One region of the Candidatus Thiodiazotropha sp. AKAK3 genome, then DNA from elsewhere that is predicted to be linked to it. Evidence: predicted binding sites of a transcription regulator. Region 1 holds the regulator's gene; the other holds the start of a gene.
What was found. Region 1 encodes FNR, which switches genes on or off when oxygen is low (the NO sensors DNR and NnrR bind a similar motif). Its sites were predicted from a motif close to TTGATNTANATCAA; they were not measured.
Positions count from the first base shown of each region.

Region 2: a site for FNR is predicted at 2,315-2,328, ahead of AC4IE7_RS11675 (DUF2244 domain-containing protein). Genes of this name have one in related genera too.

Region 1 covers NZ_JBSYOQ010000077.1:208,612-212,919, forward strand. Annotated here, with positions in the region: gene pyrG (CTP synthase) at 1-718, opposite strand, end outside; gene AC4IE7_RS21235 (sulfur globule family protein) at 1,248-1,607, shown strand; gene fnr (fumarate/nitrate reduction transcriptional regulator Fnr) at 1,989-2,747, shown strand; gene dnaQ (DNA polymerase III subunit epsilon) at 2,787-3,488, opposite strand; gene rnhA (ribonuclease HI) at 3,488-3,928, opposite strand; gene AC4IE7_RS21255 (class I SAM-dependent methyltransferase) at 3,988-4,308, opposite strand, start outside.
Region 2 covers NZ_JBSYOQ010000050.1:294,935-299,242, reverse strand. Annotated here, with positions in the region: gene ctaD (cytochrome c oxidase subunit I) at 1-568, opposite strand, end outside; gene coxB (cytochrome c oxidase subunit II) at 583-1,779, opposite strand; gene AC4IE7_RS11675 (DUF2244 domain-containing protein) at 1,785-2,264, opposite strand; gene AC4IE7_RS11670 (cation-transporting P-type ATPase) at 3,041-4,308, shown strand, end outside.

The sequences.
Region 1 (4,308 bases):
CATCGACAGCTGAGATAACGGCAGGTTCAGGGACATTGGTAAAAAGTGCAATCTTTCTACGCTCTGCTTCCGGCAGAGGCTGCTCAGAGCGACATACCAGGATATCCGGTTGAATACCGATCGAGCGCAACTCCTTCACCGAATGTTGAGTCGGTTTGGTTTTGATCTCTCCAGATGCTTTGATATAGGGCACCAGGGTAAGATGCATGAACATCGCCCGTTGTGGCCCCATCTCCACGCCCATTTGCCGGATCGCCTCCAGAAATGGCAGGGATTCGATATCGCCTACGGTACCGCCTATCTCTACCAGACAGATATCCTTGTCAGCCGCACCAAGCTGGATACTGTCCTTGATTTGATTGGTGATATGGGGAATTACTTGAACCGTACCCCCCAGATACTCCCCTTTTCGCTCCTTGCGAATCACATTTTCGTAGATCTGACCTGTGGTGAAGTTGTTATTAAACCCCATGGTACTGTCGATAAATCGTTCGTAATGGCCGAGATCCAGATCTGTTTCAGATCCATCTTCGGTTACAAACACCTCGCCATGCTGAAAAGGACTCATGGTGCCGGGATCCACGTTAATATAGGGATCCAGCTTGATCATTGTGACATCCAGTCCGCGGGCCTCCAGCAGTGCAGCCAGAGAAGCTGAAGCGATACCTTTGCCAAGGGAGGAGACAACACCGCCCGTAATAAAAATAAAACTGGTCATGTAATTCTGCTTACCAGGTTAGAGTGCAGGAAAATGGGATATAGGACGGGTGTAAACAGTAACAGATTGCCCCTCTTCACTCAATCTCGAAGGGCTAACCAACCTGGTTTCAATTTAGGTATTATTCAGAACTGCAACAAACTACTGATTCAAGGCATGTCCTCGATAAAAATATCTGCACTCTATATAAGGAAGTAACTCGGAACTCCCCAGAGATTTCCATCAGATCGCCCCTGAGAGCTGCTTGCTCAGGATCCAAATAGATCGAATCAAATAGACAAGATTGCCATGAAATCGTCTCCATACGGGGCTCAATAATTCGATTGATTATAACTGACCAGGGTCTATAATCGATTGGCGTGTTACGCAAATAACAACTACTGAGGCAAGTAGAACTTTACCCTACAGTCTGCCCCGTAACATGACAGACTTGGCGTGAAGTCCTTAACCATTGCATGATGGAGGCTGTAAGGCCGCTTTTCTACATCACCGATGTAGTATGAAAACAATCATTTGAGAGGAAGAAAGCATGACTAAATTTGCTAAAGTTCTGAGCATCGCGGCACTCGTAGCTGTGTCTACCAGTGCATCTGCCTGGTGGGGCAACGGCCCATGGGGCGGCAACCGTGGTTATAACAACGACGGCTACGGTGACGGCTATGGTGATGGCTCTGGTGATTTCAGCTTTGGCATGAGCGGCAACGCCCGTGGTTCTGGCTATGGTCGTGGTAATAACTACTACCGTGGCTACAACAATGGCTATGGTCCTTATGGCTACGGCGCTCCTTATGGCTACGGCGGCGCTCCTTATGGCGCACCATATGGTGGTGCTCCTTATGGCTATCCAGCACCTCCTGCAGCTGCACCCGCTCCTGCTCCGGCTCAATAATCAGGCCGATCAATAGCAGAAAAGCCGGCCTTCAGGCCGGTTTTTTTATTCGGCGACAGACTAAAAATCAATGATCCAAAGTAATAAAAACAGTAAAACCACTTGATCCACATCAAGAATTTCTGGAAAAATAGCTCGAATTGCCAGCCCACCAACAATTAAACATGGACGAAATAGGGTAGATTGGGAGACATTAAGCTGTATCAGCCTGGCATATGCGCCTGGTAAAGCAGCTTTTAATGTTTTTATTTGGCAAAACCGCCTCTGAGCAAAGCTAAATTCAGGGTGAGAGAGGACAATTCAAGGGTAAGAAATGCCTTAAACACTAACTGGGTGCACAATACATTGCCTATATAGCACCTGCCATGCTGGAGCGATTACTTGACTAGTAGAAAAGTCGTATCATTTGAAAACATCAAGGTCGCCTGTAAAAACTGCAGCCTTGCCACCCTATGTCTCCCCATGGGGCTGACTCCGGACGATGTCGAACGCCTCGATGGCATCATCAAGCGAGGCCGCCCCTACCATCGAGGAGATCATCTCTACCGCGGGGCAGACAAGTTTCATAGCTTACGGGTTATAACAAGCGGTTCGGTCAAGACCTACAGCCCAAATGAGGATGGTGGAGAACAGGTATTGGGATTTCATCTTCCCGGCGAACTTATTGGCCTGGATGCAATCCAGGACGATAGCCACACCTGCTCAGCCATCGCCCTTGAGACTACAGCGGTATGTGAAATCCCATTCTCCCAGCTGGAATCTCTGAGCTGCATAATGCCCAGTCTGCAACACCAGATGTATCGCCTGCTCAGTCGGGAGATAGGTCAGGAGACGGAAATGTTGACGCTACTGGGTAAAAAGAGTGCCGAGGAGCGCTTAGCAACCTTCCTACTCAGCTTCTCAGAACGATTCAAACAACGGGGTTTTTCTGCCAGCGACTTCTTTCTCAGTATGTCACGCCATGAAATCGGTAACTACCTCGGTTTAGCAGTCGAGACCGTGAGTAGACTCTTTACCAGGTTTCAGGATGAAAACCTGCTTCGAGTAGAGCGGAAACATGTACAGTTACTCGACATACCGAGGTTGTATGACATCGTGCAAGGCTGCGATAGCGCCAAGTCCACACAATCCAGAGGTTAAATCCAGACTTAAGGGCACAAGCAATTATTAGAGACGCCCTTAACTGTTAAGCCAAACGCACCTTTCGCCCATCTCCTCAAGTTGACGCTCATGGGCTTCAATCTCTTCAGCGCCGGCAACAACCACTTTGAGAGGGGGACGGCCGGCTGACAGTCGGCGGATATTATCAACCGATTGCTCATCACCATCCTGCTGCCCAAGATCGTCATCCAAAACCAGCGCCGTCTGTCCACCGGTCATCATCAAATAGACATCGGCGAGTATTTCAGCATCCAGTAACGCCCCATGCAGCTCACGATGGGAGTTATCGATATCATAGCGTCTGCATAATGCATCAAGGCTGTTTCTCTGCCCTGGATGCATCTTCTTTGCCATGATCAGCGTATCGGTAACAGCACACAGTGCATCGATGCGCTGCGGGTTTTCCATCAACCTCAATTCATGATCAAGGAATCCGACATCGAATGGTGCATTGTGGATAATCAATTCAGCACCACGCACATATTCGATGAAGTCAGTCACCACATCACAGAATTTCGGCTTGTCGGCGAGAAACTCATTGGTGATACCATGCACCTCAATGGCCCCCGCATCGATCTCTCGATCTGGTTGCAGAAACTGATGGAAGTTATTACCTGTCAATCTTCGGTCAACCAGCTCAACACAGCCGATCTCTATAATTCTATGTCCCTGCTCTGGCTCCAGACCGGTGGTTTCTGTGTCGAGTACAATCTGGCGCATCATGACAACATCTCCTGAATACCCAGATTAGCCAGTTCATCTGCCAATTCATTCCCTGGATGACCAGCATGTCCTTTTACCCATTGCCAATCCACATCATGTTTACTTACTTCACTATCCAATTCCCGCCACAAATCAACATTTTTTACCGCCTTGCGTGCAGAGGTCTTCCAACCATTTCTCTTCCAGCCGTGGATCCACTGGGTAATGCCGTTTTTTACATATTGTGAATCGGTAGTCACTTGCACCTGACTGGGCCTTGTCAGCTCCTGTAACCCCCGAATTACCGCAAGCAGCTCCATCCGGTTATTGGTAGTGCCAGGCTCACCGCCATACAGTCTCTTTTCATGGCCTGCATAGCGCAGTACAACCCCCCAACCACCAGGTCCAGGATTCCCTTTACAGGCGCCATCACTAAAAAGTTCTACTATTTGAGTCATTTATACTTCTTAAAAATCCGTTAAGAGATAGGGTTTCTTATGCTTAACAGGCCTGATCACTAAGTCCCATTCCTGATTGTTGGTTCTGCTGCAGTGGGTAAAACACGTTTTTTTACCGACCATTTCGGGCGAATGTGTGTAAGAGTAACCACGCGCTTTACGGCCAATATGATATACACCCCACCAAAATTCGGATAGAGATTCTCCCCGAGCTGCTCCAGAAATTGGAGTCTCTGACTAATACCGGGTCTTTGGATCGGTGGCCTGTAATTAAGAAAGTGAATATCAAGTAGATCAAAGCCTAAAAGTGACAGCCAATCCAAAACCCTTCGACTGCTGAAAAAGTGACCACACCAAGGCGGTATCGATGACCTCAACCT
Region 2 (4,308 bases), on a different contig from region 1:
TGTTAAGCAGGGTTACGATAATGTTGATCGAAGCGAGTACAGAAGAGATACCCAAGAGGTGGATGGCGAAGATCAGAAAGTCCATCGACATTCCTACCTGAACGGAGAGTGGGGGATAGAGAGTCCATCCTGTATTAATCTGTGTTCCGCCGCCAGGAAAAAAGGGTACGACAAATGAAAGTATCAGCATGGTGGCTGCTGCAGGAAGAATCCAGAAGCTGAGATTGTTCATTCTCGGAAGTGCCATGTCAGGCGCGCCGACCATCATCGGAATCATCCAGTTGGCCAGTCCTGCTGCTGCCGGCATAACAGCACCGAAAATCATAATCAGTGCATGGTTGGTTACCAGATTGTTATATAGATCAGGGTCGAGCAGTTGGATTCCCGGCTGAAAAAGCTCCAAACGTATCAACATCGCACTGGCGCCACCAAGAAATAGCATAGTCAATGCAAACAGCAGGTATAGCGTACCTATATCTTTGTGATTGGTGCTGAACAACCAGCGGCGCCAACCTGTTGGATTATCATGGTGATGCGCTTCATCATGGTTAAGGGTTGTAGTTGTCATTATCTAACTCTCCTCTATCTTGCCTGCTTAACATCGGCAGGCTGCACCACATCGCCTGTGTTATTGTCCCAAGCATTTCGTTCATAGGTTACAATTGCTGCGATTTCTAAATCGTTGAGCGAGCCCCAAGGCTGCATGGCAGTACCTTCTTTGCCTTTGATTACAATCTGTAAGTGATCCGCAATTGGACCGGTGGCAAGGGCAGAGCCTTTCAAAGCCGGGAAAGCTGGTGGTAATCCCATACCTGTAACCTGGTGACAGGCAGCGCACTTGGTTTCGTAGAGCGCCTTTCCTTTCGTCAACAGCTCATCGAGACTCCAGGTTTTGTCAGCACTTGCTTCTGCTGCAGCTGCAATTTTGATTGCATTCTGGTCATCAACCCATGCAGCGAACTGTTGAGGTGATACCGATTCCACCACAATGGGCATGCGGGAGTGCCAGGTGCCGCATAACTCGGCACATTGTCCACGGAAGACACCCTCTCTATTCAGTTCAGCCCAGGTTTCAGTGACATAGCCAGGAATTGCGTCTTTTTTGACTGCCAGTTCAGGTACCCAAAAAGCGTGCAGCACATCAGCAGAGGTGTGGAGAAAACGGATTTTTTGTCCGGTTGGCAAGACCAGTCGATTGTCGACCTCTCTAAGGTAGAGATCACCAGATTTCTCTTGCGGTACATATCGACTCTCTACTTTAATATTATGATCCAGATAGTCGAATTCCCACCACCATTGGTGTCCAGTTACTTTGACATCCAGGATGTTCTCATCCTTGGGTACATCCCAGACCTTTTTCAATACAACGTCCGCTTTGCCAGCAATGGTAAGGTCGACGCCCAACACCAACACCGGGACGATGACCCAGGACCAGTTACCAAACCAGGAGTTGTGGAAATTCTGGTCTGCTGGATAGCCACGGCTTTTTCGATGGTAGTAGAGCGAGTAGAAGACAAATCCGAAAACAATCAACAACAGTACCGTTGTTATCTGCATCGTTAGCATATGGATGTTATAGATATCCTGGGCAACGTTGGCAGCAGGTTCAGGGAAGTTGAGGCCATATTCTGCTTTGCTTACATTTGACAGCGTCAATAATGCAATGGAGAGACCTGCTAACAAAGGTAGTTTCATGTTGTGCAAAACTGCTTTATCTTTGTTTTGTAACGCCGACACGGGAGCACTGCCATGTCGTGTATGATTTTTATTAAACTTCATACTGGTTAAATGCCCTCGATTTTGTTTTTTAGACTATGAGCAAGCACTTCACGCTCATCCTCGACCAAGTACTTCCCTATCTCGATATATTCACCATGAGAACCGATTAGTAGACGACTGGGATACCAGCCTCGGGGATCGTGTTTCTGGATAACTTTCATCCATGCTTTATGGAAACATTTTTCTGAGTCATGCAGGCCATTGCTACTCACCCTGACTTGATTGCTACCTATTCTGATAGTCTGCCGGGTGTGGGCACAGCAGCTCTGACAATAGATGCCGATTCCAATTATCAATATCTCCAGGCCAGCAAATGGAAGTACCAACCAGGCGCCAAGAGAATAGAAGTAGAGAGAAATAAACAGACAGGGTGTGGCCAATAGTAGAAAAAGCCACTTGGATTGATTCCAAGTCAGGTTTTTATTGGGAGTCAAGATGAGAATAGACTCATCAGAATCCATGTTTTGAGTATCCGTTAGGATCATCTGCCATTCCACACGTCGGTGACGGCCGGATTCTGCTTGGCGTCGTTTTATTGATCTAAGTCAACAGAATAAGACAAAATCTCACTAAAACGCAATAACTAAGTTAATTGGTCGACAATTTTTAAGGTATTGATTATTAATTAGAATAATTGAATATACTGCTGCTTTGTACGATTATCACTGTTATTTTTAACTCATCACATGGTCCAAAATAATTCACTCATCTGACACTACAATGACCATAAAATATTGTTTTGGCAGTAGTTCTGCTATCAGGTGTGGTTCTCTTGCTTGACTATTACTGACTTAAATAGTGCCTCCAATCAAAGTGGATATTGGAATCTTTATTATAATGTTTAGGAGAATCCTTTAATTGCCACTGGATCCTGCTGTTGATGAGAAGGAGGCAATTTTAGGGACTTCTGACCAAGTCATGGGACGACACTTTGCCGTCACGTTTTATCGCTGCTGCAATGCGGGTCTTCGCAATAGCGGGTTTTTACACATTTCCGCGCCTTGATTCGGCACTTTTATTTGAGAATCTGTCCGGCTTAGAGTTATTCAGAGGTCTTCAAAGAATCGGATTATTACTAATATTATTTTTGTGCTTTTGAGTACAAGAGAGTCCGCAGATGGTTAGTGATATTTGGTGGTATAGCTTAGCGTTGCTGGTAATTGTGGTTCTGGTCGTTGCTGGAATACGACACTTAAAGCGCAAACGCGACAAGATTTCCAATCAACCCGGTCAATCACCGGCTTTTGATGACCATTGGTATATGATCGATTTCAGTCAGGTGCTATCCAGACTGGATAGCACCGAGTCTGGGCTATCATCGGAAGAGGCCAATGATCGTTATCTTCGATATGGGGCAAATCGATTACCCGAGCCTGATCCTGTTCCTTCCTGGTTGCGATTTCTCTATCAATTTCACAATCTGCTTATCTATGTCTTGATTGCTGCAGGTTGCGTAACCGCAATACTGCAACACTGGTTGGATGCCAGCGTAATTTTTGGTGTTGTGCTGATCAATGCCTTAATTGGTTATCTCCAGGAGGGGAAGGCAGAGAATGCTCTGAATGCTATTCGGCAAATGCTCTCTCCCCATGCGATGACTTTGAGAGATGGCGCACAACTGACCCTGGATGCTGAAAATCTGGTTGTGGGTGACGTGGTTCATTTGCAATCCGGTGATCGCGTGCCAGCAGATCTCAGACTGATCTGGGTTAAAGGACTTCAGATCCAGGAGTCTGCACTAACGGGTGAATCGATAGCTGTCGAGAAACAGACTGCTGAGCTGGAAATGGATGCCCCTTTAGGGGATCGAATCAATATGGCCTACTCAGGTACCTTGGTAACCCATGGTCAGGGTAGAGGCGTTGTAGTTGCAACCGGCGTAGAGACAGAAATTGGTCGTATTGGATCATTGGTTGCCGAGGTTAAAGCAACCACAACGCCCCTGTTGCGCCAAATGGATCAGTTTGGCCGTTGGCTTACCCTCGCTATTCTCATAGTTGCTTTTATTACTTTCCTTTTTGGAATCTTTTTACAAGGTTACCATGCATCGGAAATGTTTCTCGCCTCAGTCAGTCTTGCTGTTGCTGCAATCCCAGAAGGTTTGCCAGCGATCATGACAATTACACTGGCCATTGGTGTGCAGCGAATGGCGCAACGGAATGCGATTATTCGAAAACTACCCGCTGTAGAGACGCTGGGTTCGGTAATGGTGATCTGTTCGGATAAAACCGGAACATTGACTCGAAATGAAATGGCTGTGCGCAGCATAGCAACCTGCCAGGATGGTTTTAGAGTCTCTGGTGCAGGATATGACCCTCACGGGAGTATTACCCTGAATGGTGAAGAGATACGGGTTGAGGATCAACCGCTGCTTGGAGAGGTCTTCAGGGCGGGCGTTCTTTGTAATGATGCATCACTGCAACAAATCAGTGATCTTGAATGGCGGGTTCATGGGGATCCCATGGAGGGTGCGCTATTGGTTGCAGGAATAAAAGCAGGCATTGTCCAGGAGGTCGCCAATAAGCAACA